DNA from 3 places in the Streptomyces sp. NPDC002054 genome. Region 3 is predicted to be linked to each of the others. Evidence: riboswitches for the same ligand, from Rfam matches in the RefSeq annotation. Region 3 holds a riboswitch; each other region holds the start of a gene.

Region 1 (9,932 bases), on a different contig from region 3:
GCCGAGGTCGTTGATGCTGCGGTGCCGGTGGCCGTACGGGAACACCCGCGCGACCGCGTCCCCGGCACCCACCCCCACGACGGCGATCAGCGCCGCGAGCGCCGATCCGTAGAGGCTGTGGCGGCGCGGTGAGCGGTGCGGTGTCGACATGGTGGGGGAACCTTGGCAGGGGTGGACGACAGAAGGATGGCCACCGGGTGAACACGCACCCCGACAGCGCGGGAATCGTTGGTCGAACCGGTGGCTCTGATCAACCTGAGCTCATACCATCGATCACCGCAAGGCACTTGTGCACCGCTGCACAATCTTCAGCCAGGCCCTGGAGGCTCCTTTGCACCGTCGCACTGCGCTCTCCGTCTCCGCCGCCCTGCTTCTCGCGGCCCCGCTGCTCTCCGCCTGTTCGGGCGAGGCACGACCCGGCACCGCGGCCGTCGTCGGCGGTGAACGCATCACCACCTCCGCGCTCCAGGCCCAGGTGAAGGACGTCCGGGACGCCCAGCAGCGCTCGGCGAACGCCACCCAGCTGGTGGCCAACTCGACGCAGCTGGAACGGGTCAAGCTCAGCAAGATGATCCAGCTGCGGGTGCTGGAGAAGGCCGCCGCGACGGCCGGAATCACGGTCTCCACCAAGGAGACCGAAGAAGTGCAGAAGAGCAGGCTGGCCCAGACCGGCGGTCAGGAGAAGATGGACGAGATCATGCTGGCGCAGCGGGTGCCGCTCGCGCCCGGGCAGGTCGAGGACGAGGTCCGCTTCCAGCTGCTCTTCGCCAAGCTCAGCGACCGCTACGGCGAGGACAAGGTGCTGGAGCCGCTGGCCAAGGCCGCCGAGCAGCTGCGCATCGAGGTGAACCCCCGCTACGGCGCCTGGGACACCCGGCAGATCACCGTCGGCGACCAGAAGATCCCGTGGATCAGCCAGAAGACCCGGCCCGAGCAGCCCCCGGCCGGGGCCTGACCGCCGGCGGAGGTAGGTTCGAAGGGTGACTGAGCACCCGACCGCCGAGCACCCCACCGCCGAGCCCACCGGCCGCATCGTCCTGCTGACCACCAGCCACCGGGTCGCCCCCGGGGTGCTGTCCTGGTCCGCGTGGCAGACCCTGCACGCAGCCGACCTGGTGCTGTGCGCCGACCCGGACCACCCGCAGCTGCCCTATCTGCGGGAGGCCGGGATCGAGGTCGTGGGGGAGAGCCCGGACGCGCACGCGCTGGTCGAGGAGTGCGCGGGCGGCCGGACCGTGGTGGTGCTCCCCTCCGGCGAGGGCGACCGGCGGCTCACCGACGGCCTGGCCCGGCTGGCCGGCTCCGGCCGGCACAGCATGCCCGACCTGGAGCTGCTGCCCGGCTCCTACGATCTGCCCGGCGCCCGGCTGCTCGACCTGGTCCAGGTGATGGACCGGATCCGGCGCGAGTGCCCCTGGTCCTCCCGCCAGACCCACAAGGGCCTGGCGAAGTACGGGATCGAAGAGGCGTACGAGCTCGTCGAGGCGATCGAGGACGGCGACCGGGAGGAGCTGCGCGAGGAGCTCGGCGACGTCCTCCTCCAGGTGGTCTTCCACGCGCGCATCGCCGAGGAGGACCCCGAGGAGCCGTTCTCGGTCGACGACGTGGCCGGGACGATCGTGGAGAAGCTCATCCACCGGCATCCGCACGTCTTCGGCGACGCGAAGGCCGAGACCCCGGAGGACGTGAAGGCGCACTGGATGCGCACCAAGGCGGCCGAGAAACAGCGTGATTCGGTGACCGACGGGATCCCGCTGGGGCAGCCGGGGCTCGCGCTCGCGTCGAAGCTGGCGGGCCGGGTCCGGTCCGGCGGGGTGGACGTACCGCTGCCGGAGGGCGAGGGCATCGGGTACGAACTGCTGGCGCTGGCGGCACGTGCCGAGGCGCAGGGGGTGGACCCGGAGACCGCGCTGCGCGCGGCGGCCCGCACCTACCGGGACGCGATCCGGGCCGCCGAGGGCCTCGACGGATAGCGCGGCGGGTCAGCGCCCGTACGGCTCGCGCGGGGCGCGGGCCGAGGGGTTGTGCCAGTGCGGGGCCGGGCGGTTCAGGAACCACTCGCCGGAGCCCAGCGGCCGGGCGTGCGCGGGGCCGGCGGGGACCGCATCGTGGAAGAGCCGGTCGGGGCGGGCGCCCAGCTCCGCCAGGAGGCAGGCGGTCTCCTCCATGAAGGCCGCCGGGCCGCTCAGGTACACGTCCTGGTCGGGCCACAGGCCCCGGTTGCCGAGCGCGGTGGCCAGCCGTTCGGTGGCCTGGTTGCGGTGCCTGCCCGGGGCCGGGGTCAGATAGGTGACGCTCAGCCAGCCGTACGCCTCGGCGTATGCGTCGATGAGCGGGCGGTCGTACAGGTACGCCTGCTCGCGGGCGGTCACGAACAGCCGCACGTCCTGATCGGGAGGGTCCGCGACCAGCTCCTCCAGCAGGGCCAGCACCGGCGCCCAGCCGGTGCCGGCGGCGATCAGGCTGATCGGGCGGCCGTCCCGGCGCAGGGTCATCAGGCCGCCGGGGGCACCCAGCCGCAGCAGTTCGCCGGGCTGGACCTCGCGGACCAGGGCGGTGCTGAGCCGGCCCCGTTCGATCCGGCTGACATGCAGGTCGACGGTGTGGTCGGCACGCGGCGCATTGCCGATGGAGTAGGTGCGCCAGGTGGTCGGCACCCGTGCGCTGCTCACGCTGACGTACTGGCCGGCCCGGTAGGGCAGCGGCTGGTGGGGCCGGAGGGTCAGCACCCCGATGTCCTCCCCGTACTGGAGGTGGCGCACGACCTCCGCGTCCCACCACGGGGGGTCCTTGCTTTCGGCGGCGCCGGCCGTCATCGCGTCGGCGATCACCTGGTACGCCTCGGCCCAGGCCTTCTCCACGTCCGGGGTCCAGGCCTCGCCGGAGGTCTCGGCGAGCGCGGCGAGCAGGCTGGAGCCGACGGCGGCGTAGTGCTCGGGGCCCGTGCGGAACTTGCGGTGGTCGCGGCCCAGGTCCCGTAGATAGGGGAGGAGCGTCTCGTCCTCCAGATGGGCGATCACGTGGGTGAGCGCGGCGAAGAGCCGGTCCCGCTGCCGCTCCATGTCCTCGAAGGAGGAGGGGAACAGCTCACGGAGTCCGGGGTTGTGCCAGAACAGGTGGGAGTAGAAGAACTTGACCGCGTGTTCGGCCCGCCTCTCCACCACCGCAAAGCTGCTCTTCAAGATCCTCACATCCACAAAACCGAAAGTAGGAATGCCGGGCAAGGTGAGGTCAAGCTCTGTCCGATCTGCGGACAGCCGCGGCGAACCACCCATAAGGGGTGGCGCCCCGGCGGCGGGATACCGTCGGACGGTGCACGAGGACCCCGCCACCGCCGCAGCAGCCGCCCCCGCAGCAGCCGCCCCCGCCGCCCCCACGCTCTTCGACTGGGAGTTCGCGACCGACCCGTACCCGGCCTACGCCTGGCTGCGCGAACACGCCCCGGTGCACCGCACCAAGCTGCCCAGCGGGGTCGAGGCCTGGCTGGTGACCCGGTACGCCGACGCCCGCCAGGCCCTCGCCGACCAGCGGCTCAGCAAGAACCCGGCGCACCATGCGGAGCCCGCGCACGCCAAGGGCAAGACCGGGATTCCGGGGGAGCGCAAGGCGGAGTTGATGACCCATCTGCTCAACATCGACCCGCCGGACCACACCCGGCTGCGGCGGCTGGTGTCGAAGGCCTTCACCCCGCGCCGGGTGGCCGAGTTCACCCCGCGGGTCCAGGAGCTCACCGACCACCTGATCGACAACTTCGCCGGCCGGGGCGAGGCGGACCTCATCCACGAGTTCGCGTTCCCGCTCCCCATCTACGCCATCTGCGAGATGCTCGGCGTACCGCGGGAGGACCAGGACGACTTCCGCGACTGGGCCGGGATGATGATCCGGCACGGCGGAGGTCCGCGCGGCGGGGTGGCCCGGTCGGTGAAGCAGATGCGGAACTACCTGGTCGAGCTCATCCACCGCAAAAGGGATGATCTGGGCGATGACCTGATTTCGGGTCTGATCCGGGCAAGCGACCACGGCGAGCACCTGACCGAGAACGAGGCCGCCGCCATGGCCTTCATCCTGCTCTTCGCCGGCTTCGAGACCACCGTGAACCTCATCGGCAACGGCGTCCACTCTCTCTTCGCCAACCCGGACCAGCGCAGCCGCCTCCAGGCCTCCCTCGCGGCCGGGGAGACCGGACTGCTCGCCACCGGGGTCGAGGAACTGCTCCGCTACGACGGCCCGGTCGAGCTGGCCACCTGGCGGTTTGCCACCCGCCCGCTGACGCTCGGCGGACAGGACATCGCGGCCGGCGACCCGGTCCTCGTCGTCCTCGCCGCCGCCGACCGCGACCCCGCCCGGTTCGCCGATCCGGACATCCTGGACCTCTCCCGCAGTGACAATCAGCACCTTGGATACGGGCACGGAATCCATTACTGCCTGGGTGCTCCGCTGGCCCGGCTGGAGGGACAGACAGCGCTTGCAACTTTGCTGACGCGGATTCCGGATCTGGAGCTCGCCGTGGAGCCCGAGGCGCTGCGCTGGCGCGGCGGGCTGATCATGCGTGGACTGCGCACGCTTCCGGTTCGCTTCACACCCCGCTAATTAACTGACCGCAGGTCAACAGCCCGGGTGCCCACTGCCGCCCCGCTGTGACCTTCGCGTGATCTGCGCTGCATCGACTTGTGACAAGCGTTCGAGGAGCGCTAGGTTCCGTGACCTCCCCGCTGTCACGCGAAAGGTCCACCCTCATGCGTTCCGGGAACGGCCGCCATCGTCGGCCCCGTCAGGCCCCTGCGATCGTCGTCACGGCCGGAGTCACCGGCTCCGCCCTGGCCATGCCGCTGCTCGCCGCCACCAGTGCGAGCGCGGCGGACACCGCCACCTGGGACAAGGTCGCCGAGTGCGAGAGCGGTGGCACCTGGAGCGCCGACTACGGCAGCGGTGCGTACGGCGGGCTCCAGTTCACCCAGGAGCAGTGGAAGGACGCCGGCGGTCTCGACTACGCCCCGCGCGCCGACCTGGCCAGCCGCTCCCAGCAGATAGCCATCGCCGAGCGGGTGCTGGCCGCCGACGGGCCCGGAGCCTGGGCGCACTGCGGGGAGTCGGCCGGACTGACCCGCAACGGCCCCGCCGCCGCCGTGGACCCGGGCCAGCCGGGCCCCCAGCCGGACCGGTCGCTCGCCCCGGTCCGCCCGGAGGACCGCCCGGAGGACTCCGGCAGCTCCGACCCGACGGCCGTGCCGGGCGGGGTGTTCACCCCGGGCATGCCGGTCATGCCGGCCCCGCTGCCGCCCACCGAGCCGGTCGCGCCCACCGCGCCCACTGCGCCGGTCGCACCCACCGCGCCCGGTAAGCCGACCGCGCCGGTCGGTGAGACGCCGGCGCCGGGCACCACCCCGACCCTGCCCGCCACCCCGGGCACTCCGGGTACTCCGGGCACCCCCACCGGCCCGACCACGCCCGGCACTCCGACCGGCCCGGTGGACCCCACCGCCCCGCCGGTCGCGCCGACCACGCCCGGCACGCCGACCACCCCGGCCACTCCGGGCAGCCCGACGACCGACCCCACGGCCCCCACGGCACCGGTGAGCCCCACGGCGACCACCGACCCGGCGACGCCCGTCACCGACCCGAGCGGCGCCCCGGTGGCCGGCACGGACACCGGCACCGGACGACACCGCGGTGCACCCGCCGCCGAGGAAACCGCCGCAACCAATGCCAAGTCGGAAAAAACGGACCCGACATACACCGTGAAGGCCGGCGACACCCTCGGCGACATCGCCGACGCCAAGGGGCTCAAGGGCGGCTGGAATGCCCTCTACGCGGCCAATGAGCAGGTCATCGGGGGCGACGCGGATCTCATCAAGCCGGGCCAGAACCTGGATCTAAGCCAGAAATAGGGCCAGTTCGGGCGACCGGAAAGCCCCTAATGTCCGTTGTGAGCAAGTGAGACATGCGTCTCTTCCGGTCAACTGGCGTGTCCTCCCTGTGACCTTCCGCGAATCCGCCCCTCACCTGCGCAAACACCCTTTCGGGGAGCGCAAGTAGGGGCGGTTTTGTGCTCGAAACGCTCGTTGAACATCCGGGGCAGACCTGTCTACCTTCTGAATCGCTCGCCACCGCGGGCCTCTTCGACCGCATCGCCGAATCCTGCCGGCGGACGGAGGGAACAGTCGTCGCGTCAAGCGCCGAAGGCAGGAGCGGGGGAACCAAGGTAAGTGCCGGACCCGGACGGCCGTTGAGAGACGGTCAGCGGGAATGGCTTGGGGTTAAGCCACGCGCTAGGTCGCGAGGCCGGGCAACTCACTCGCCCGAACCCGACAGCTCACCTCGTAGGCGTCGGTGAGGAGAAGTTCCATGCTGCTTTCCGGCAAGGGCAAGCACCGTCGCGCCTCCAAGGCCACCCGGATCGTCACGCTCGCCGGTGTCACCGGTGCCGCGATCGCCGCCCCGCTGATGGCTGCGGGCACCGCGAACGCCGCCACCGCCTCGCAGTGGGACACCGTCGCCAAGTGCGAGTCCGGTGGCAACTGGTCCATCAACACCGGCAACGGCTACTACGGCGGCCTGCAGTTCTCCGCCTCCACCTGGGCCGCGTACGGCGGCAAGGCGTACGCCGCCACCGCCAACAAGGCTTCCAAGGCCCAGCAGATAGCCGTCGCCGAGAAGGTCCTCAAGGGCCAGGGCAAGGGCGCCTGGCCGCACTGCGGCAAGGGCCTGACCAACTCCGCGTACACCGGCGGCTCCACCGGCACCTCGAACGGCTCCGGCACCGAGGTCAAGCAGGCCAAGCCGAAGACCGAGACCAAGCGCACCGAGACCAAGCGCACCGAGACCACCACCACCCGGTCCGAGCGCTCCCAGGCCCCGGCCCCGTCGAAGCCGGCCACCAAGCCGGCCGCGAAGCCCGCCGCCCCCCTCGCCGTGAAGACCGGCACCGGCTCCTACGAGGTCAAGGCCGGCGACACCCTCGGCGCCATCGCCGACGCCAACGGCGTCCAGGGCGGCTGGCAGCACCTGCACGACCTGAACAAGGACATCGTTGCGGATGCCGATCTGATCTACCCGGGCCAGAAGCTGAAGCTTTCCTGACACCCGGCTGAATGGCCGGCACTTCCCGGCACATCCCGGCGCAGCACTCCCGCCCGGCGCGTCCCCGACGTGCCGGGCGGTGGTGTGTCCGGCGGAATTCAAGGGTCCTATGTCCTGTAAGGAGGGTATTCGGGCCCTTTTTCGTCCCAGGACCCGGGCGGTCGACCGGCCCACTGCCCGGAGCCGGTTAGGCTCTAGACCGGCAGGGGCCTCCCACGGCCCCACACGCCACCGCACACCCAGCGTCACATCCCAGAAGGAGATGCTCGTGCCGTCCATCGACGTCGTCGTAGCCCGGGAAATCCTGGACTCCCGAGGCAACCCCACGGTCGAGGTCGAGGTGGGCCTCGACGATGGCAGCACCGGCCGTGCTGCCGTCCCGTCCGGCGCCTCCACCGGTGCCTTCGAGGCCATTGAGCTCCGTGACGGTGACCCCAACCGCTACATGGGCAAGGGCGTGGAGAAGGCCGTTCTCGCGGTCATCGAGCAGATCGGCCCGGAGCTCGTCGGCTACGACGCCACCGAGCAGCGCCTGATCGACCAGGCCATGTTCGACCTGGACGCCACCGACAACAAGGGCTCGCTCGGCGCCAACGCCATCCTCGGCGTCTCCCTCGCCGTCGCGCACGCCGCGTCCGAAGCCTCGGACCTGCCGCTCTTCCGCTACCTCGGCGGCCCGAACGCGCACCTGCTGCCCGTTCCGATGATGAACATCCTCAACGGTGGGTCGCACGCCGACTCCAACGTCGACATCCAGGAGTTCATGATTGCCCCGATCGGCGCGGAGTCCTTCTCCGAGGCGCTGCGCTGGGGTGCCGAGGTCTACCACACCCTCAAGAAGGTCCTGCACACCAAGGGCCTCTCCACCGGTCTCGGTGACGAGGGCGGCTTCGCCCCGAACCTGGAGTCCAACCGCGCCGCGCTCGACCTCATCGTCGAGGCCATCAAGCAGGCCGGCTACGTCCCGGGCAAGGACATCGCGCTCGCGCTCGACGTCGCCGCGTCCGAGTTCTACAAGGACGGCAAGTACGAGTTCGAGGGCCAGTCCCGCTCGGCCGCCGAGATGACCGAGTACTACGCCGAGCTCGTCGACGCGTACCCGCTGGTCTCCATCGAGGACCCGCTCTTCGAGGACGACTGGGCCGGCTGGAAGGTCATCACCGACAAGCTGGGCGCCCGCGTCCAGATCGTCGGTGACGACCTGTTCGTCACCAACCCGGAGCGCCTGGCCCGCGGTATCGAGGAGGGCTCCGCGAACGCCCTGCTCGTGAAGGTGAACCAGATCGGTTCGCTGACCGAGACCCTCGACGCCGTCGAGATGGCCCAGCGCAACGGCTTCAAGTGCATGATGTCGCACCGCTCGGGCGAGACCGAGGACGTCACCATCGCCGACCTCGCCGTCGCCGTGAACTGCGGTCAGATCAAGACCGGCGCCCCGGCCCGCTCGGACCGCGTCGCCAAGTACAACCAGCTGCTGCGCATCGAGGAGATCCTCGACGACGCCGCGGTGTACGCGGGCCGCTCCGCCTTCCCGCGCTTCAAGGGCTAATCACCCGGCCTCGGGTCTAGCCTCCGTACGTCCCCGCACCCGGTCCCGTACCGTGTGCGGGGACGTACTGCGTACACAGGGGAGGCGGGACATGGCCGGGAACCGGGATCGGTTCTCCACCGCGACCAGGCTCAAGCAGCTCGGCGAGCGGACCGCAGCCCACGTCTACCGATCGCAGTCGCGCCGTCAGGTACGCCGCAGCCGGCTCACCGGCAGGGCCGCACTGCTGGTGCTCGTCCTCTGTACGCTGGTTGTCGCCCTCGCGTATCCGATGCGCCAGTACGTCTCCCAGCGCTCGGAGATCACGGAGCAGCAGCGGGCCGCGGACGAGGCGCGCCAGCGACTCGAGGAGCTGCGCGACGAAAAGGCCCGCTGGCAGGACCCGGCCTATGTGAAGCAGCAGGCACGCAGACACCTGCACTTCGTACAGCCCGGGGAGATCGGCTACACCATGATCGATCCGACCGCCGAGGCCGAGGAGCGTCGCCGCAACGAACACGGAGCGGCCGACCGCCCCTGGTACTCCAACGTCTGGGACGGCGTCGACAAGGCCGACCGCCCCGTCGCCAACTGAGTGCGCCAACCAAGTCAGACCGAGCAACCACGAAGAAGAGACCTCTCCAGGCATGCAGACGCCCCCGCCCCAGACCGAACGGACCGAGCCGACCGACGCCGACATCGAGGCGTTCCAACAGCAGCTCGGCCGCCCGCCCCGCGGGCTGCGCGCCATCGCGCACCGCTGCCCCTGCGGGCAGCCGGACGTGGTCGAGACGGCCCCCCGCCTCCCCGACGGCACCCCCTTCCCGACCCTGTACTACCTGACCTGCCCGCGCGCCGCCTCCGCCATCGGCACCCTGGAGGCCAACGGGGTGATGAAGGAGATGCAGGCCCGGCTCGCCGAGGACCCGGAGCTGGCCGCCGCCTACCGGGCCGCGCACGAGGACTACATCGAGCGCCGGGACGCCATCGAGGTGCTGGAGGGCTTCCCGAGCGCGGGCGGCATGCCCGACCGGGTGAAGTGCCTGCACGTGCTGGTCGGCCACTCGCTGGCGGCCGGCCCGGGTGTGAACCCGTTCGGTGACGAGGCCCTGGCGATGCTGCCGGAGTGGTGGGCCAAGGGCGCCTGCGTCACCCCGTGCGCCGGGGATGCCGGGAACGCCGAGAACACCGAGAAGACGGAGTCCGAGGCGTGACCCGGGTCGCCGCCATCGACTGCGGTACGAACTCGATCCGGCTGCTGATCGCCGACTGCACCCCGGAGACGGGCGAGCTGGTCGAGCTGGACCGCCGGATGACCATCGTC
Region 2 (9,932 bases), on a different contig from region 3:
GCTCGCACCACCCATGGACACCGTCGCCGCCTACCACTTCGGCTGGATCGACGCCCAGGGCAATCCGGCGGACGGGGACGGCGGCAAGGCCGTGCGCCCGGCGCTCGCCCTGCTGTCCGCGGAGGCCGCGGGGGTCCCGGCCGAAGTCGGCATCCCCGGCGCGGTCGCCGTGGAACTCGTGCACAACTTCTCGCTGCTGCACGACGACCTGATGGACGGCGACGAGCAGCGCCGGCACCGCGACACGGTGTGGAAGGTGCACGGCCCGGCCCAGGCCATCCTGGTCGGCGACGCCCTGTTCGCCCTCGCCAACGAGGTGCTGCTGGAACTCGGCACGGTCGAGGCGGGCCGCGCCACCCGCCGGCTGACCACCGCCACCCGCAAGCTCATCGACGGGCAGGCCCAGGACATCTCCTACGAGCACCGCGAGAGCGTCAGCGTCGAGGAATGCCTGGAGATGGAGGGCAACAAGACCGGCGCGCTGCTCGCCTGCGCGGTCTCCATCGGCGCGGTGCTCGGCGGGGCGGACGACCGTACCGCCGACAAGCTGGAGGAGTACGGCTACCACCTCGGCCTCGCCTTCCAGGCCGTCGACGACCTGCTCGGCATCTGGGGCGACCCGGACTCCACCGGCAAGCAGACCTGGAGCGACCTGCGGCAGCGCAAGAAGTCCCTGCCCGTGGTCGCGGCCCTCGCGGCCGGCGGCCCGGCCTCGGCCGAGCTCGCCGAGCTGCTCGCCGCGGACGCCAAGAGCAGCGACTTCGCGAACTTCTCGGAGGAGGAGTTCGCGCACCGTGCCGCACTCATCGAGCAGGCGGGCGGCCGGGCATGGACCGCCGAGGAGGCGCGCCGCCAGCACACGGTGGCCGTCAAGGCCCTGAGCGAGGTGGACATGCCGGAGCGGGTCCGCGAACAGCTCGTGGCGCTGGCCGACTTCGTCGTCGTACGCAAGAGGTGAACGCCACGCTCAAGCGGATATGAACCGCCAGTCGCCGGCCGGCCCGGCCCGACAGATCTCTGTCGGGCCGCGCCGGCCGACGGCAGACCCCAGCACAGCAGACGACACTGCACGAAGGGGAAGCCATGACAGCGACGACGGACGGTTCGGCCGGCCTCCCGGGCGGCGAACCGGACAGCGGAACCGGAGCGGAACTGCTCCGCCGGATCCCGGCCGGCCATGACGCGCCGCCACCGGAGTCCGCCAGCGGGGCCACCACGGCAGAGCCGGGCCCGGGCAGCACTCCCACGGGCCCGGCCGGCCCGACGCAGCCCGCCGGCTTCGCCGCCCCACCGGGGCCCGAGGCCGCCCTGGTCGCCGAGCCCGGACCGGCGCCGACACCAGGGGTGACCGTCGGCTTCGCCGGCGGGCGGTCGGGTGGCGTGGCCGTGGACCTGTTGCCGCGGCCGGACGGGCAGCCCGGGCGGACCGGGCGCGGCTCGGCCGAGGAGGCCGCCGTGCGGGCCACCGAGCACCTGCTCGCCCGGCAGCACCCGGACGGATGGTGGAAGGGCGACCTCCAGACCAACGTCACCATGGACGCCGAAGACCTGCTGCTGAGGCAGTTCCTCGGCATCCGGGACGAGGCCACAACCCGCGCCGCCGCCCGCTTCATCCGCGGCGAGCAGTGCGAGGACGGCACCTGGGCCACCTTCCACGGCGGACCCCCCGAACTCTCCGCCACCATCGAGGCGTACGTCGCCCTGCGCCTCGCTGGGGACGAGCCCGACGCCCCGCACATGGCCCGCGCCTCGGCCTGGATCCGGGCGCACGGCGGCCTTGCCGCAGCCCGGGTCTTCACCCGCATCTGGCTGGCCCTGTTCGGCTGGTGGAGCTGGGACCACCTGCCCCAACTCCCGCCCGAGCTGGTCTTCCTGCCCCCCTGGGTGCCGCTCAACATCTACGACTTCGGCTGCTGGGCCCGGCAGACCATCGTGCCGCTGACCGTGGTCTCCGCGAAGCGGCCGGTCCGGCCGGCCCCCTTCCGGCTGGACGAGCTGCACACCGACGCCCGCAACCCCCACCCGGCCCAGCCGCTCGCCCCGGTGGCCAGTTGGGAGGGCGCCTTCCAGCGCATGGACAAGGCCCTGCACCTGTACCACAAGGTGGCCCCGCGCCGGCTGCGCAGGGCGGCCATGGACTCCGCCGCCCGCTGGATCATCGAGCGGCAGGAGAACGACGGCTGCTGGGGCGGTATCCAGCCGCCCGCCGTGTACTCCGTCATCGCCCTGCACCTGCTCGGCTACGACCTCGGGCATCCGGTGATGAAGGCGGGCCTGGCCTCCCTCGACCGGTTCGCCGTCTGGCGCGAGGACGGTGCCCGCATGATCGAGGCCTGCCAGTCCCCGGTGTGGGACACCTGCCTCGCCGCCATCGCCCTGGCCGACGCGGGCCTGCGGCCCGATCACCCGGCGCTGGTCCGGGCCGCCGACTGGATGCTCGGCGAGGAGATCGCCCGTACCGGGGACTGGGCCGTGCGCCGCCCCCAACTCGCCCCCGGCGGCTGGGCGTTCGAGTTCCACAATGACACCTACCCCGATATCGACGACACCGCCGAGGTCGTCCTCGCCCTGCGCCGGATCGCCTACCCCGACCAGGCCAGGCTGGAGGGGGCCATCGCCCGCGGGGTGTCCTGGAACCTCGGCATGCAGTCGAAGAACGGGGCCTGGGGCGCCTTCGACGCCGACAACACCAGCCCCTTCCCCAACCGGCTGCCGTTCTGCGACTTCGGCGAGGTCATCGACCCGCCCTCCGCCGACGTCACCGCACACGTGGTGGAGATGCTCGCCGCCGAGGGCCGGGCGGGCGATCCCCGGACCTGGCGCGGCATCGCCTGGCTGCTCCGCGAACAGGAGGCCAACGGCTCCTGGTTCGGCCGCTGGGGCACCAACTACGTCTACGGCACCGGCTCGGTGGTGCCGGCCCTGACCGCCGCCGGGATCCCCGGCTCGCACCCGGCGGTCCGGCGGGCGGTGGCCTGGCTGGAATCCGTACAGAACGACGACGGCGGCTGGGGCGAGGACCAGCGGTCCTACCGGGACCCGGCCGGGTGGGCCGGCCGCGGCGCCTCCACCCCCTCGCAGACCGCCTGGGCGCTGCTCGCCCTGCTTGCGGCCGGCGAGCGCGAGGGCAAGGCGGTGGAACGCGGCATCCACCACCTGGTGGACACCCAGCGGGCGGACGGTTCCTGGGACGAGCCGTACTTCACCGGCACCGGATTCCCCTGGGACTTCTCCATCAACTACCACCTGTACCGACTGGTGTTCCCGCTCACCGCCCTCGGCCGGTACCTGTACGGGGACCCGTTCGAGGCCGGTGGCCGGGCCCTTCCGGCCCGGCCCGGAGGCAGCTGATGCCGCCCGCCCGGCCGGGACCGCCGCTGCTCGTCGCCTGCGCCCTCGGCATCGAGCGCCTCGCCCTGGGCCCGGTGGAGCGGGCCGGGGCCCCGCCCGGTCCGGTCACGGTCATCCGTACCGGCATGGGACCGCGCGCCGCCGAGCGCGCGGTGGACCGGGTGCTGGCCCGCCCCGGCATGGCCGGGGCGGCCGTGGTCGCCACCGGATTCTGTGCCGGCCTGGTCCCCGGCATGCACCCCGGGGACCTGGTGGTGGCCGAGGCGACCCGCGACCCCCGCGGGACCGTGCGCTGCGACGACACCGCGCTGCTCGCCGCGGCGCTGGCCCGGGCCCTGCCCGGCCGGACCGTCCACACCGGCCTCCTCACCGGCTCCGACCATGTCGTACGCGGCCACGAGCGCGCGGAGCTGCGGGCCGGCGGGGCCATCGCGGTCGACATGGAGTCGGCCGCCACGCTGTGGGCCGCCGCCCGGAACCGGAATCCGGGCGAGTCCCCGACGGGGGAGCTGCTCCGCCCCGCCGGAGGGCCACCGGTTGCGGCCGTCCGGGTGATCGTGGACGCTCCGGAGCACGAGCTCGTCCGTATCGGCACGGTCCGCGGTGGAATATCGGCCTTCCGTGTTCTCCGTGCCGTGTTGCCCGCATTCTTCGATTGGCACCACTCTTCGCTGCTCCCCAGGAGGTGAGCCAGATGGCCATGCCGCTGCGACAGTCCATCAGGGTCGGGACCTATCTCTTCGAACAGAAGCTCCGCAAGCGCGAGAAGTTCCCGCTCATCGTCGAGCTGGAGCCGCTCTTCGCCTGCAATCTGAAGTGCGAGGGCTGCGGCAAGATCCAGCACCCTGCCGGGGTGCTCAAGCAGCGGATGCCGGTCGCCCAGGCGGTCGGCGCCGTCCTGGAATCCGGCGCACCCATGGTGTCCATCGCCGGCGGTGAACCGCTGATGCACCCGCACATCGACGAGATCGTGCGCCAATTGGTGGCTCGCAGGAAGTACGTCTTCCTCTGCACCAATGCCATGCTGCTGCGCAAGAAGCTCGCGGACTTCACCCCCTCCCCGTACTTCGCGTTCGCCGTCCACATCGACGGGCTGCGGGAGAGGCACGACGAGTCGGTCGCCAAGGAAGGCGTATTCGACGAGGCGGTGGCGGCCATCAAGGAGGCCAAGAAGGCCGGCTTCCGGGTCACCACCAACTCGACCTTCTTCAACACCGACACCCCGCAGACCGTCATCGAGGTACTCAACTACCTCAACGACGAACTGCGCGTCGACGAAATGATGATCTCGCCCGCCTACGCCTATGAAAAGGCCCCCGACCAGGAACACTTCCTCGGCGTCGAACAGACCAGGGAACTCTTCCGCAAGGCGTTCGCAGGTGGCAACCGGCGCCGCTGGCGGCTCAACCACTCCCCGCTCTTCCTGGACTTCCTCGAAGGCCGGGCGGATTTCCCCTGCACTGCCTGGGCCATTCCGAATTACTCGCTGTTCGGCTGGCAGCGGCCCTGCTATCTGATGAGTGACGGGTACGTGCCGACGTACCGGGAGCTCATCGAGGACACCGACTGGGAGAAGTACGGCCGCGGGAAGGACCCGCGCTGCGCCAACTGCATGGCGCACTGCGGATACGAGCCCACCGCGGTCCTCGCCACCATGGGATCGCTGAAGGAGTCCCTGCGCGCCGCCCGCGAGACGGTCTCGGGGAACCGGGAGAAGTCGTGACCGAGTTCGACCTCCGGGCCCTGCTGGCCGAGCGCGGAGCGGAACGGTACGAGCTGCACACCCGCCACCTCAACCACCAGCTGCCCCGGATGCTGCACACCATCGGCTTCGACAAGGTCTACGTCCGGGCCGAGGGCGCGCACTTCTGGGACGCCGAGGGGAACGACTACCTCGACATGCTCGCCGGGTTCGGGGTGATGGGCCTGGGCCGGCACCATCCGGTCGTCCGGAAGGCGCTGCACGACGTCCTGGACGCCCAGCTGGCCGATCTGACCCGGTTCGACTGCCAGCCACTGCCCGGGCTGCTCGCCGAAAAGCTGCTCGCGCACAGCCCGCACCTGGACCGGGTCTTCTTCGGCAACAGCGGCACCGAGGCCGTGGAGACCGCGCTGAAATTCGCCCGGTACGTCACCGGCCGACCCAGAATCCTCTACTGCGCCCACGCCTTCCACGGGCTCACCACGGGCTCCCTCTCGGTCAACGGCGAGAACGGTTTCCGCGAGGGCTTCGCACCCCTGCTGCCGGACACCGCCGTCCCGCTCGGCGACCTGGCGGCGCTGGAGCGGGAACTGCGCAAGGGCGATGTGGCGGCCTTTGTGGTGGAGCCGATCCAGGGCAAGGGGGTGCACGAGACCCCGCCCGGCTTCCTGCGGGCGGCCGGGGAGCTGCTCCACCGGCACGGGGCGCTGCTCATCGCGGACGAGGTGCAGACCGGGCTCGGACGTACCGGAGATTTCTACGCGTACCAGCATGAAGGCGGCGTCGAGCCGGATCTGGTCTGCGTGGCGAAAGCCCTCTCGGGCGGGTACGTGCCGGTCGGGGCCACCCTCGGCAAGGACTGGATCTTCAAGAAGGTCTACTCCTCCATGGACCGGGTGCTGGTCCACTCGGCCAGCTTCGGCTCCAATGCGCAGGCCATGGCGGCGGGGCTCGCGGTCCTGTCGGTGCTGGAGCAGGAGGACCTGGTGGCCCGCGCCCGGGCGATGGGGGACCTGCTGCGCGGGCGGCTGGCCGCCCTGGTGGACGAGTACGAGCTGCTGCACGAGGTGCGGGGGCGCGGGCTGATGATCGGCATCGAGTTCGGCCGGCCGTCCTCGCTGGGCCTGCGCAGCCGGTGGACCATGCTGCAGGCGGCCCGCAAGGGCCTGTTCGCGCAGATGGTGGTGGTGCCGCTGCTGCAGCGGCACCGGATCCTCACGCAGGTCTCCGGGGACCACCTGGAGGTGATCAAGCTGATCCCGCCGCTGGTCGTGGACGAGCAGGACGTGGACCGGTTCGTGACCGCCTTCCGGGCGGTCATGGACGAGGCGCACGGCGGCGGCGGCCTGATGTGGGACTTCGGCCGGACCCTGGTGAAGCAGGCCGTCGCCAACCGCTGACGGCCTGCTTCGGGCACGGCTGGTTTCGGCTAGTCGAGGAGTCGTTCGCGCAGGCGGTCGAGGGTCTCGGGGCTGAGCCCGAGGCCCTCGGCCAGGTACGCCGGGACGCTGCCCCAGGTCTCCCCGATGGTGTCGAAGGCCGCCTCCAGGTACTCGGCGCGGGCGTCGAACAGCGGGGCGAGCAGGGCCATCACCTCGGGGGAGCGGGCTTCCGCGGAGTCGCTGCTGCGGCGGACCCGGTAGCGGCGGTGCGGCGCGTTGGACTCCAGGTAGTCCGCCAGGATCGCCTCCCGCTCCACACCGAGCGCGAGCAGGGTGACGGCGATGGAGAGCCCGGCGCGGTCCTTGCCGGCGGCGCAGTGCATCAGGGCCGGCACGCTGTCCTCGGCCAGGGCGTGCACCACCCGGCTGTGCTCGGCGGTGCGGGTCCGGATGATCTCCCGGTAGGACCGGGTCATCCGGGCCGCCGCCCGGCCCTCGCCCAGCAGTCCTCGGAGCTGCTCGAGGTCGCCGTCGCGGACCATCTTCCAGAACTCCTTGCCGTCCGCCGGGTCGGAGAGAGGAATGCCGACATTCCGGACACCCGGCAGGGTGACGTCGGGTCCCTCCAAGGCGTGGTCGGCGGAGTTCCGGAAGTCGAAGATGGTGTGCAGTCCGAGCGAGGCGAGAAACTCTGCGTCGGTTTCGGTGGCATGTGCGAGATGTCCGCTTCGGAACAGAACTCCCGATCTGACCTGTCGCCCATCCGAGGTCGACAAACCGCCCACATCACGGAAGTTGCGCACTCCGGACAGTTCGGGCTCAGTGGACGAATGGTGGGGTATCTGTTGCGTCACGGGAACTCCTCCGCGTCGGTGATGCCTCGTGAGCAGGATCATACGGTGACGTTGAGTGGCGGCTCGGCGTGGCCGAATTGCCTTGCCCGAACGGGTGTTGCCGGTCCGGAATGGACAGAGGGTGACGGGAATTCCGGTGATCCATCACTTTCATGATTCCTACCGCAAATTCATGGCTTGTTCTGTGCGCCCGAATTGGAATACGGTCACGACCGATCCGGGTGGAACGCCGAATCCTGCCGCCTCCCGGAAAACCGCACCCGACCATTCACGTGCGCGGCAGGAGCGGGGGAACCAGGTAAGCCGCTGTTCCGGATCTTTGTGCCGGGACGGCTCGGGGTGAAGCCGTACACCCGATGTACATGTGATGTGCATCGGATGTACTGCCGGACATCTCCAGTCCGAACCCGACAGCTCACCTCGCAGGCGACGGAGAGGAATTCGCCATGCCTGCAAAGGGTAAGCACCGCCGTCCCAAGTCCAGCCCGATAGCCCGCGGTTTCGTCGCGGCCGGCACCGGCGGTGCGGCCCTCGCGCTCCCGCTGCTGGGTGCCACCGGCGCGAACGCCGCCGAACTCCCCGTCACCCAGGCCCCCACCGCGCTGGCGGCCCAGAGCGCCGCCCGGGTCGCCGTCCAGACGCAGATCCAGTCCCTGGCCGTGCCGGCCGCCGCCCCCAAGGCGGTCCAGCTTCCCTCCGTCTACACCGTGGTCTCCGGCGACTGCCTCTCGGACATCGCCCAGGACCGGCAGGTCGGCGGCGGCTGGAAGCAGCTGTACGACAACAACCGCGAGGCGGTCGGTTCCGACCCGTCGATGATCCACCCGGGCCTGAAGCTGAAGGTCGGCGCCCCGGGCCAGGGCCAGGGTGCGGCCCAGGCCGCCGCCGAGGCTCCCGCCGACGCCCAGGCCGCGCAGGAGCAGCCTGCCGAGGCCGCGCCGGCCCCCGAGCAGCCTGCCGAGGTCGCCCCCGCCCCCGAGCAGGCAGCCCCCGCCCCCGAGCAGGCGGCCCCGGCCCAGGAGCAGGCGGCCCCGGCCCCGGCGCCCGAGCAGGAGCCCGCCCCGGCCGGGAACTCTGCCGCTGACACGAAGTCCTCCGGTGCGGCCACCGCCGGCGGCTTCGTCGCCCCGGTCACCGCCCGCGTCTCCACCCCGTACAAGGCCAGCGGGGCCATGTGGTCCAGCGGCATGCACTCCGGCGTGGACTTCGCCGCGACGGCCGGCACCAGCGTGAAGGCGGTCGGCGCCGGCACCGTGGTCTCGGCCGGCTGGGCCGGTTCGTACGGCAACGAGGTCATCATCAAGCACGCCGACGGCCACTACTCGCAGTACGGCCACATGTCGCAGCTCTCGGTCTCGGTCGGCCAGAGCGTCACCGCCGGCCAGCAGGTGGGCCTCGTCGGCTCCACCGGCAACTCCACCGGCCCGCACCTGCACTTCGAGATCCGCACCGGGAAGAACTACGGCTCGGACATCAACCCGCTGAGCTACCTCCGCTCGAAGGGTGTGAGCGTCTGACGGACTGAAGTCCGCCAGTAGGCCGGGGCCGGGAATCCGAGGGGGATTCCCGGCCCCGGCGGTATTCCTCGCGGGCGGGTGGCAAAGATCACGGTCCGTCAACCCCTGGCTACGGTCGCGTAGGTCACAGGTGTCGGGGAAAGATAAGCCGACGTGGCAGGCGACGACGATACGACGAACTCGACATTCCAGACCATTGGCTCATACGCGGCGATCGGTGACAGCTTTACCGAAGGTGTGGGGGACCCGGGACCGGGGGACACCTTCGTCGGCTGGGCCGACCGGCTGGCCGTCCTGCTGGCCGACCGCCGCGAGGAGCACGACTTCCGGTACGCCAACCTCGCCGTGCGGGGGCGGCTGCTCGACCAGATCGTGGCCGAGCAGGTACCGCGGGCCAAGGAGCTCGCACCCGACCTGGTGACCTTCTGCGCCGGCGGGAACGACATCATCCGGCCCGGCAGCGACCCCGACGACGTGGCCGAACGCTTCGAGGCGGCGGTCGCCGACCTCACCCGGGCCGTCGGCCTGGTCATGATCACCACCGGCTTCGACACCCGCGGCGTGCCCGTGCTCCGGCACCTGAGGGGCAAGGTGGCCACGTACACCGCACACGTCCGGGCCATCGCCGACCGGTACGACTGCCCGGTGCTCGACCTCTGGTCGCTGAAGTCCGTACAGGACCGGCGGGCCTGGGACGACGACCGGCTGCACCTCTCACCCGAAGGCCACACCCGGGTCGCCCTGCGGGCCGGCCAGGTACTCGGCCTCGAGGTGCCCGCCGATCCCGACCAGCCCTGGCCGCCGCTGAGGCCGCGCGGCTCCGCGGAGGTCACCCGGGACAACATCCAGTGGGCGCGCGAACACCTGGTCCCGTGGATCGGGCGGCGGCTGCGCGGGGAGTCCTCCGGAGACCATGTGGAGCCCAAGCGCCCGGACCTGCTTCCCCTGTGACTGAGGGGACGGGCGCCGGGAGCGGAATCCTTCGGCCTCGGTGTGCGTTGGGAAGGGCAGACACCTAGTACACCGTCCCTACCACCACCGTCCCAGGAGGCGCCTTGACCGGCTCCCGTCCCTTGCGTCAGCAGCTGCGTGAGCTGCGGTCCGAAGCCTTCGGCGCGGACCCGTC
Region 3 (9,932 bases):
GGAGCCCGAGGAAGCTCAGGCGACCTCGATGCCGTAGTCCGCCAACAGGTCCACCAGCCCGCCCCGGTAGCCCTTGCCGCCCGACACGAAATCCCAGTCTCCGCTCGCCCGGCGCCGGAACGAGCCCAGCACCAGGGCCGTTTCGCCGGGCCGGCCGTCGGAGACGGCGAGCCGGCCGAGTTCCGCTCCCGCCGCGTCGAGCAGCCGGATGCCGGCGTCGGTGAAGCCCGAGAGGTCGGCATCCGGATTGACCTCCGGGTCGATCGCGGCGACCAGGACCAGCCGGTCGGCCGTCTGCGGCAGCGCGTCGAAGGCCACCTCGATCGCGGCCCTGTCCGGCGCCGTGTGCGTCCCGGCCCGGACCGAACCGTCCGGGGTACGCGGATTGTTGAAGTAGACGAAGTGGTCGTCGCCGAGCACCCGGTTGCCGGTGCACACCAGCGCGCACACGTCCAGCGCCACCGCACCCGCCCAGGACAGCCCCAGAACGTTGTGGTCCTCGACCGCACGCCGCTCGGGTATCCCGCCGGTGCCGGCACCACCGTCGGCGTCGGCGCTGGCACCGGCGGTCGCCCCGCCCAGCCGCCCGCGCAGCCCGTGCCGGTGCAGCAGCTCGACCAGCTCCGGCCCGGACACCAGCTCCAGCGGCTTGCCCTCCGCGAACGTCCGCGAACTCGGCCCGAAGGAGGAGGTGGTCACGAGCACGCCCTTGTTCGCCCCCGCGCCCTGGACCGTCCCGTACAGATCACGGACGGCCGTCGGCGGCACCGTGTTCCGGTACCGCTTCACCTGGACCACGATCCGTCCGCCGCGGATCGGCGCCGGGTCCAGCGCCTCGACATCGACCCCGCCGTCGCCCGACCGCTGTGTGGTGACCGCCTGCATGCCCATGGCCCGGAACAGCTCGGCCACCAAGCCCTCGAAGGCGATCGGGTCCATCTCGTACAGATCCGGATCGCCCTCCGCGACCGCCCCGCCATGGGTGACCACGCCGGCGCCCACCTCCTCCGGCATCCGGCCCGGGCGGACGGCGGCCAGCTGGTCGGGGCGCGCGGAAAGCTGCCCGCGGAGCCCCTCCACCAGGCAGTCCACGGCGCTGACCTGCTCCAGGTGCAGTCCGTCGAACACGGAGCGGGCCACCGTCACCGAGGCCAGGACGATCTGCGCCTCCCGTCCCGTCACCGGATCGTGGTCGTCCACGAAACCGTTGACGACGACCGATTCCAGCGCCCGGAACCCGTCCGCCGCATACAGTTCGCGCACCACCAGCAGCAGACACTGCGCCAGTGCGTCCCGGTACAGCGCCCGCCGCTGGGTCACCGGGCGGGCCGTCTCCCTGTCCTGGTCGGCGGTCGGCATGTACCGGACGGCCCTGGCCTCCGGAACGATCCCGTACTTCGGCAGCTGCCAGCTCAGCACCAGCTGCCGGGCCCCGGAGTCGTAGGCCGCGGCCAGCTGCCTGGGCAGTTCCTCCGGCCAGGCCGTGGACGCGTACAACGCGGCGGAGAAGTACTCCACCACCGCCTCCGGATCCCCGGCGCGCAGCGCCCCGCCCAGCTCGGCCAGCCCCTCGTTGTGCCGGCGGATCTCGGCGAGCCGCTCGGCCGCCCACCGGTCGTACTGCGCGCGGTACGCCGCCAGCCGCTGCCGGCGTTCCGTCTCCTCGGCATGGGCCGCCTGCCAAGCCTGGGTGTAGCGGGCGTGGGCCGCCCGCTCGGCCTGCGCCCGGTGGGCGGCGCCCACGCCCCAGCCGCCCGGGTCCTGGAACGACCTGAGCTCCGGCATGGGAACCGGCTGCGCCAGCGTGCCGGGGGCGAACGGCTCGATCTCCTCCGGGCGGTGCATCGTGGCCAGCCGGAACGCGGGCGTCCGGCAGCCGGCCGCCAGCATCCCCTGCAACCGGGCGACCTGCGCCTCGATCTCCTCGGTCCGCCTCCGGGCCTCGGCCTCCCGGTGCTGCCGGTACGCGGCCCGCTGCTCGCGGCGGTCGCGGGCGGCCTCACGCTCGTACGCGCGCTGCCGGCGCTCCAGCTCCCGCTGCTGCATCAGCTGCGCCTGGTGCTGCTGGCGCTGAGCCTCGGCCCAGATGCCGACCAGCCCGCTCGATCGTCGGCTCATCCGCTGTGCCTTCCCCCCGACTTCGGTGCTGTACCGACTGTAATTGAGGGTCGGTCAGGCAGGATCCGGGCGGAAGGAACGGTCCGGGGCGGAACACCGCCCCGGACCTCATCCGACGGGCATCCCCTAGAGCGGGGCTCCCGCCACCACGGCCACCGCCGTCGTCAGCGGCGTGCCCGAGCCGTCGCGGCGCGGGTCCGGCTCCGGGAGGTCCACCGGGGTGCCGTTCGCCGCGGCCCCGCGGGCCGGGGAGTGCCCCGCCCAGGCCAGGGTCAGGATGTCCTCGCCCTTCAGGAACCGCTGGCAGCGCACGCCGCCGGTGGCCCGGCCCTTGCGCGGGTACTGGTCGAACGGGGTGAGCTTGGCCGTGGCCACCGAGTCGTCCAGGGTGCCGTGCGAGCCGGCCACGCTGAACACGTACGCCTCCGCGCCCGGGTCCACCGCCGAGAAATGGATCACCTTGGCGTTCCCGGCGAGCTTGATGCCCGCCATGCCGCCGGCCGGCCGGCCCTGCGGGCGCACCTGCCCGGCCGGGTAGCGCAGCAGCTGGGCATCGTCGGTGATGAAGACCAGGTCCTCCTCACCCGTGCGCAGCTCCACCGCGCCCACGATCCGGTCGCCCTCCTTGAGGGTGATGACTTCCAGCTCGTCCTTGTTCGCCGGATAGTCCGGCACCACCCGCTTGACCACGCCCTGCTCGGTGCCCAGCGCCAGACCCTGCGAGTTCGCCTCGTCCAGGGAGAGCAGGCAGACCACCTTCTCGTCCGGTTCCAGGGCGGACAGGAACTCGGTGATCGGGGCGCCGCCCGCCAGGTTCGGGGCCGCCGCCGTGTCCGGCAGCTGCGGAAGGTCGATCACCGACAGCCGCAGCAGCCGGCCGGCCGAGGTGACCGCACCGACCTCGGCCCGGGCGGTCGCCGCCACCTGCGAGACGATCAGGTCGTGCCGGGTCCGCTTGCCGTCGCCCTCGGGCAGCGGCTCCGCCGTCACCGTACGGGCGAGCAGGCCCGTGGAGGACAGCAGCACCCGGCACGGGTCGTCCGCGACCTCCAGCGGGACCGCGGCCGGCTGGGCACCCGCCGACTCCAGCAGCACCGTACGCCGCTCGGTGCCGAACTTCTTCGCCACCGCGGCCAGTTCCGCCGAGACCAGCTTGCGCAGCTCGCTGTCGGACTCCAGGATGCCGGTCAGCTCGTCGATCTCGCCGGTGAGGCGGTCGCGCTCCGACTCCAGCTCCAGCCGGTCGAACTTGGTGAGCCGGCGCAGCGGGGTGTCCAGGATGTACTGGGTCTGGATCTCGCTCAGCGAGAAGCGCTCGATCAGGCGCTGCTTCGCCTGGGCCGAGTTCTCGCTCTCCCGGATCAGCGCGATGACCTCGTCGATGTCGACCAGCGCCACCAGCAGGCCCTCGACCAGGTGCAGCCGGTCCCGGCGCTTGGTCCGGCGGAACTCGCTGCGCCGCCGCACGACCTCGAAGCGGTGGTCGAGATAGACCTCCAGCAGCTCCTTCAGGCCCAGCGTCAGCGGCTGCCCGTCCACCAGCGCCACATTGTTGATGCCGAAGGACTCCTCCATCGGCGTCAGCTTGTAGAGCTGCTCGAGTACGGCCTCCGGGTGGAAGCCGTTCTTGATCTCGATGACCAGGCGCAGGCCGTGCGAACGGTCGGTGAGGTCCTTGACGTCGGCGATGCCCTGGAGCTTCTTCGAGCCGACCAGGTCCTTGATCTTCGCGATGACCTTCTCGGGACCGACCGTGAAGGGCAGTTCGGTGACGACCAGGCCCTTGCGGCGGGCGGTCACGTTCTCCACCGCCACGGTGGCGCGGATCTTGAAGGTGCCGCGGCCGTTCTCGTACGCGTCCTTGATGCCGGACAGGCCGACGATCCGGCCGCCGGTCGGCAGGTCCGGACCCGGTACGAAGCGCATCAGCGCTTCCAGATCGGCATGCGGGTACCGGATCAGGTGCCGGGCGGCGGCGATGACCTCGCCCAGGTTGTGCGGGGGCATGTTGGTGGCCATGCCGACCGCGATGCCGGAGGCCCCGTTGACCAGCAGGTTCGGGTACGCGGCCGGCAGCGCGACCGGTTCCCGCTCCTGGCCGTCGTAGTTCGGCGTGAAATCGACCGTGTCCTCGTCGATGGACTCGGTCATCAGCGAGGTCGCGTCGGCCATCCGGCACTCGGTGTACCGCATGGCGGCCGGCGGGTCGTCGTTGCCCAGGGAGCCGAAGTTGCCGTGGCCGTCGACCAGCGGCAGCCGCATGGAGAAGGGCTGCGCCATGCGCACCAGCGCGTCGTAGATCGACGCGTCGCCGTGCGGATGCAGCTTGCCCATGACCTCGCCGACGACGCGGGCGCACTTGACGTACCCGCGGTCGGGGCGGAGGCCCATTTCGTTCATCTGGTACACGATCCGGCGGTGCACCGGCTTCATGCCGTCCCGGGCGTCCGGCAGGGCGCGGGAGTAGATCACCGAGTACGCGTACTCGAGGAAGGAGCCCTGCATTTCGTCGACGACGTCGATGTCGAGGATCTTCTCCTCGAAATCCTCCGGCGGCGGGGTCTTCGTGCTGCGGCGGGCCATCGCTGCGGCGCTCCTTATCCAAGTGGACCGGGCTGATCGGGCTGATCGGGCGGGCTGGTCGGGCTGATCGGGCTGGGTCTGACGCGGACCATTGTGGCCCCACGCTCTGACAACGCCGACTCCGACCCTGGGGGTACCCCGGATGGAGTCCCGGGGGAAGTGACCCGGGAACTTCTCCACGGGTCGACGCGCTTGCATACAGTGACAGGTCTGACAGGAATCCCAGCATCGCCATCGAAGGGACCACATGCCCATGGGTCACACGGCCACCGAGCAGACCGCCTCCGGCGGCCTGACAGCGACCGAGCACCGGCTGGCCAACGGCCTGCGCGTGGTGCTTTCCGAGGACCACCTGACCCCGGTCGCCGCGGTCTGCCTCTGGTACGACGTCGGCTCGCGCCACGAAGTCAAGGGCCGTACCGGTCTGGCTCACCTCTTCGAGCACCTGATGTTCCAGGGCTCGGCGAGCGTCCCGGGCAACGGGCACTTCGAACTGGTCCAGGGTGCCGGCGGCTCCCTCAACGGCACCACCAGCTTCGAGCGCACCAACTACTTCGAGACGATGCCCGCCCACCAGGTGGAGCTCGCCCTGTGGCTGGAGGCGGACCGGATGGGCTCGCTGCTGGCCGCCCTGGACGACGAGTCCATGGAGAACCAGCGCGACGTCGTCAAGAACGAGCGCCGCCAGCGGTACGACAACGTTCCGTACGGCACCGCCTTCGAGCGGCTGACGGCCCTGGCCTACCCGGAGGGCCACCCGTACCACCACACCCCGATCGGCTCCATGGCCGACCTGGACGCGGCCTCCCTGGAGGACGCCCGCGCCTTCTTCCGCACGTACTACGCGCCCAACAACGCGGTGCTCTCGGTGGTCGGCGACATCGACCCCGAGCAGACCCTCGCCTGGATCGAGAAGTACTTCGGCAGCATTCCCGGCCACGACGGCAAGCAGCCGCCGCGGGACGGCACGCTGCCCGACATCATCGGCGAGCAGCTGCGCGAGGAGATCGTCGAGAAGGTCCCGGCCCGCGCTCTGATGGCCGCCTACCGGCTGCCCCACGACGGCACCCGCGACTGCGACGCCGCGGACGTGGCCCTGACCATCCTCGGCGGCGGCGAGTCCTCCCGCCTCCACAACCGTCTGGTACGCCGCGACCAGACGGCCGTCGCGGCCGGCTTCGGCATGCTGCGGCTGGCCGGGGCCCCCTCCATGGGCTGGCTGGACGTGAAGACCTCCGGCGGCGTCGAGGTGCCCGACATCGAGGCCGCCGTGGACGAGGAGCTCGCGCGGTTCGCCGCCGAGGGCCCGACCGCGGAGGAGATGGAGCGCGCCCAGGCCCAGCTGGAGCGCGAATGGCTGGACCGGCTGGGCACGGTGGCCGGCCGGGCCGACGAACTGTGCCGGTTCGCCGTGCTGTTCGGCGACCCGCAGCTGGCGCTGACCGCCGTCGGCCGGGTGCTGGACATCACGGCCGAGGAGGTGCAGGCCGTGGCCGCCGCCCGGCTGCGCCCCGACAACCGGGCCGTGCTGGTGTACGAGCCGCTGGCCGAGGAGAACGGCGACGGCGAGAACGACGCGAACGACGCGAACGACGAGAACGAGGGGGCGGAGCAGTGAGCGACACCGCAGCCGTCACGATGACCTTCCACCCGCAGCCGCAGGCCGGCGAGGCCCGCCCGTGGGCCTTCCCGGCCCCCGAGCGCGGCACCCTGGACAACGGCCTGACCGTGCTCCGCTGCCACCGGCCCGGCCAGCAGGTGGTGGCCGTCGAGATCATCCTCGAGGCCCCGCTGGACGCCGAGCCGGCCGGCCTGGACGGGGTGGCCACCATCATGGCCCGGGCGCTGTCCGAGGGCACCGACAAGCACTCCGCCGAGGAGTTCGCCGCGGCGCTGGAGCGCTGCGGAGCCACCCTCGACGCGCATGCCGACCACCCGGGCGTCCGGGTCTCCCTGGAGGTCCCGGCCTCCCGGCTGCCCAAGGCCCTCGCGCTGCTCGCCGAGGCGCTGCGCGCCCCCGCGTTCGCCGACGAGGAGGTGGACCGCCTGGTCCGCAACCGGCTCGACGAGATCCCGCACGAGCTGGCCAACCCGGCGCGCCGGGCCGCCATGCAGCTGTCCAAGGAGCTCTTCCCGGCCGCGCTGCGGATGTCCCGGCCGCGCCAGGGCACCGCGGAGACCGTCGCCCGGATCGACTCCGCGGCCGTACGCGCCTTCTACGAGGCCCACGTACGCCCGGCAGCCGCCACCGCGGTGATCGTCGGCGACTACGCCGGCACGGACCTGAACGCCGTTCTGGCGGACACCCTGGGCGCCTGGACCGGCGGCAGCGCGGCGCGGCGTCCGGCCACCGCGGTGACCGCCGACGACACAGGCCGGGTGGTCATCGTGGACCGGCCCGGTGCGGTCCAGACCCAGCTGCTGATCGGCCGGATCGGTCCGGACCGGCACGACCGCGTCTGGGTGCCGCAGGTGCTCGGCACGTACTGCCTGGGCGGCACCCTCACCTCCCGCCTGGACCGGGTGCTGCGCGAGGAGAAGGGCTACACCTACGGCGTCCGCTCCTTCGGGCAGGTGCTGCGCTCCACCGCCCCGACGGCTCCGGAAGGTGCCACCGGCGCGTCCATGCTCGCCATCAGCGGCTCGGTGGACACCCCGAACACCGGTCCGGCGCTGGAAGACCTCTGGAAGGTGCTGCGGACGCTGGCGGAGGGCGGCCTGACCGATGCCGAACGGGACGTGGCGGTTCAGAACTTGGTGGGCGTGGCCCCGCTGAAGTTCGAGATGGCCGCCTCCGTCGCGGGCACCCTCGCCGACCAGGTCGAGCAGCAGCTCCCGGACGACTTCCAGGCGGAGTTCTACGCGCGGATGGCCGAAACCGGCACGGTGGAGGCGACTTCGGCGGTGGTCAGCGCCTTCCCGGTGGACCGTCTGGTCACCGTCCTGGTGGGCGACGCGGCACAGATCGAGGCCCCGGTGCGGGCGCTCGGCATCGGTGAGGTCACCGTGGTCGCCAACTGACCGTACGGTCGTCAACTGGCCTCCGGACGGCGTCCGGAGGTACGGGTTCCGGCATGGGGTCTGGCACGGGGTCTTGGTGGTTCATCCGCCAAGACCCCTTTTGCTCGCCTAATGTCCGATTAAGTGGAGTGGTTCCCCGTATGCCGTGTGGCGTACGCAACAAAAAGGCGCGTCTGTTTGGCGATTGACTGATGATCCGCCTAGCGTCGGTCCCGCTGCCCGTCAGCTGTAACCGCCGCACCCGCGGCACCGGGCAGCAATCGCCGAGTCCCCGTCAGGCGCGAGCCTGGGGAGCCGGGGACCCACATCAGTCCCTGGGGTGAATCGGTCCGCCTCGCCAGAGGGGGGCCGTAGGAGACCTTCCTGCTCCGAACCCGTCAGCTAACCCGGTAGGCGAGAGGGAAGGAAAGGATCAGCCCCTTCATGGCGTTCGGCAGTCGTGCCGCCGGTTCCGGCAAGCACCGTGGTTCCAGCCGTCTGAGCAAGAAGACCGCCGGCATAGCCGGGATCGCAGCCCTCGCCACCACCGGTGTCGTCGGCTCCTTCGCAGCTCCGGCCTTCGCCGCGGACAACGATCACGCGAATCTCGACACCGGTCTCAACGCCGTCGTGGTCGGCGACGACCTGGCCGGCGACATCGAGACCCAGGCCGCGGCCCAGCAGCACGCCGCCGACGCTGCCGCCGCCAAGGCGCAGGCCGAGGCCGAGGCGCAGCAGCGGGCCGCCGAGGCGAAGCGTCTGGCCGAGGCGAAGGCGAAGGCCGAGCGCGAAGCCAAGGAGCGCGCCGAGCGCGAGGCCGAGCGCAAGCGGCTGAACACCTTCGTCTCCCCGCTGGGCGACTCGTACGTCTCCACCCAGTACAAGGCCGGCGGCGGCATGTGGTCCTCCGGCAGCCACACCGGCATCGACTTCCACGCGGACTCCGGCACCGTGGTCCGCTCGGTGGGTCTCGGCACGGTCGTCGAGGCCGGCTGGGGCGGCGCGTACGGCAACAACGTCGTCATCAAGCACGCCGACGGCACCTACACCCAGTACGGCCACCTCCTCTCCCTGAGCGTCTCCAAGGGACAGCAGGTCACCCCGGGCCAGCAGATCGGCCTGTCCGGGTCCACCGGCAACTCCAGCGGCCCGCACCTGCACTTCGAGGCCCGGACCGGCGCGGACTACGGCTCGGACATCAACCCGATCACCTACCTGCGCAGTCACGGCGTCAGCATCTGACTCTGGTCTGACTCAGGCCCGCAGCACCCGCAGCATCGAAGAAGACCCCCGGCTCACCGAGCCCGGGGGTTTTCTTCTTTTGTTTTCCGTCTCCGCTCGGAAATAATCGTGTGCTGCAATAGAGTCGGGACAATGACACCAGCATTAAGCGGAGGTCCGGTCTTGCGTATTCCTGCGCACGCGGTGTGTACGGCAATCCGCGACGATATCGTCACCGGAGTCTTCGAGCCCGGGAGCAGACTCACCGAGGAACTTCTGGCCCGCCGGTACGGGGTCTCCCGGGTCCCGGTGCGCGAGGCGCTGCGCACGCTGGAGTCCGAGGGCTTCGTCACCACCCGGCGGCACGCGGGCGCCTGCGTGGCCGAGCCGACCGAGCAGGAGGCGGCCGACCTGCTGGAGCTCCGGATGCTGCTGGAGCCGCTGGCCGCCGCGCGGGCGGCCCGGCGCCGCACGGACGCGCACCTCAAGGTGCTCCGCGGCCTGGTCCGGCTGGGCCGGGAGCGGGCCCGGCAGGGCCAGGGCGAGGATCTGCGGGCCCTGGGAGGCTGGTTCCACGAGACCCTGGCCCAGGCCTCCGGCAGCCCCGGGCTGATCGCCCTGCTCACCCAGCTCCGGCACAAGGTGGCCTGGATGTACGCGGTGCAGGTGCCCGCCCAGCCGGTGGAGTCCTGGGCCGAGCACGGGGCGATCGTGGACGCGGTGGCCCGCGGCGACGCGGAACGGGCCCGGGCGCTGACCGCGGCGCATGCGGAGCGGGCCGCCGAGGCGCACCGGATGAGGGGGCGGAGGTCGGGCGCCGGACCGGTGAGGACTTCGCAACCTGCCGTAAACATGTCGAGCGGCCGGCATTAACAGAAGCCGTATACAAAGAGCGGGTGTATTACCGCCCGGGTGTGAGCCGGGTGTGAATTCGGCATCGGCCGGAATTCCCCGTTGCCCGTAATCCGGAATTGCGGAAGCGGGGAAAACGATCGGAGCCGCGGCCCCCG

Evidence for each region. Region 3 has a riboswitch for cyclic di-AMP ahead of ABT123_RS03725 (M23 family metallopeptidase). Riboswitches for the same ligand answer to the same signal wherever they lie in the genome.
Region 1: another riboswitch for cyclic di-AMP. It lies ahead of ABT123_RS05550 (transglycosylase family protein); the one in region 3 lies ahead of ABT123_RS03725 (M23 family metallopeptidase).
Region 2: another riboswitch for cyclic di-AMP. It lies ahead of ABT123_RS18205 (M23 family metallopeptidase); the one in region 3 lies ahead of ABT123_RS03725 (M23 family metallopeptidase).

Annotation. Positions count from the first base shown of each region.
Region 1 covers NZ_JBEOXT010000004.1:205,188-215,119, forward strand. The annotation lists gene ABT123_RS05520 (YfhO family protein) at 1-150, opposite strand, end outside; gene ABT123_RS05525 (SurA N-terminal domain-containing protein) at 332-955, shown strand; gene ABT123_RS05530 (nucleoside triphosphate pyrophosphohydrolase) at 981-1,973, shown strand; gene ABT123_RS05535 (globin domain-containing protein) at 1,983-3,197, opposite strand; gene ABT123_RS05540 (cytochrome P450 family protein) at 3,313-4,590, shown strand; gene ABT123_RS05545 (LysM peptidoglycan-binding domain-containing protein) at 4,737-5,888, shown strand; cyclic di-AMP (ydaO/yuaA leader) riboswitch at 6,165-6,342, shown strand; gene ABT123_RS05550 (transglycosylase family protein) at 6,346-7,080, shown strand; gene eno (phosphopyruvate hydratase) at 7,343-8,629, shown strand; gene ABT123_RS05560 (FtsB family cell division protein) at 8,721-9,203, shown strand; gene ABT123_RS05565 (DUF501 domain-containing protein) at 9,256-9,822, shown strand; gene ABT123_RS05570 (Ppx/GppA phosphatase family protein) at 9,819-9,932, shown strand, end outside.
Region 2 covers NZ_JBEOXT010000017.1:136,094-146,025, reverse strand. The annotation lists gene ABT123_RS18235 (polyprenyl synthetase family protein) at 1-958, shown strand, start outside; gene shc (squalene--hopene cyclase) at 1,084-3,351, shown strand; gene ABT123_RS18225 (phosphorylase family protein) at 3,351-4,040, shown strand; gene hpnH (adenosyl-hopene transferase HpnH) at 4,046-5,074, shown strand; gene ABT123_RS18215 (aspartate aminotransferase family protein) at 5,071-6,453, shown strand; gene ABT123_RS18210 (tyrosine-protein phosphatase) at 6,483-7,289, opposite strand; cyclic di-AMP (ydaO/yuaA leader) riboswitch at 7,541-7,733, shown strand; gene ABT123_RS18205 (M23 family metallopeptidase) at 7,736-8,806, shown strand; gene ABT123_RS18200 (SGNH/GDSL hydrolase family protein) at 8,960-9,757, shown strand; gene ABT123_RS18195 (MBL fold metallo-hydrolase) at 9,862-9,932, shown strand, end outside.
Region 3 covers NZ_JBEOXT010000003.1:109,775-119,706, forward strand. The annotation lists gene ABT123_RS03700 (CobW family GTP-binding protein) at 1-37, shown strand, start outside; gene ABT123_RS03705 (restriction endonuclease) at 16-2,118, opposite strand; gene ABT123_RS03710 (DNA gyrase/topoisomerase IV subunit A) at 2,245-4,701, opposite strand; gene ABT123_RS03715 (M16 family metallopeptidase) at 4,955-6,319, shown strand; gene ABT123_RS03720 (M16 family metallopeptidase) at 6,340-7,722, shown strand; cyclic di-AMP (ydaO/yuaA leader) riboswitch at 7,974-8,133, shown strand; gene ABT123_RS03725 (M23 family metallopeptidase) at 8,146-8,943, shown strand; gene ABT123_RS03730 (GntR family transcriptional regulator) at 9,106-9,795, shown strand.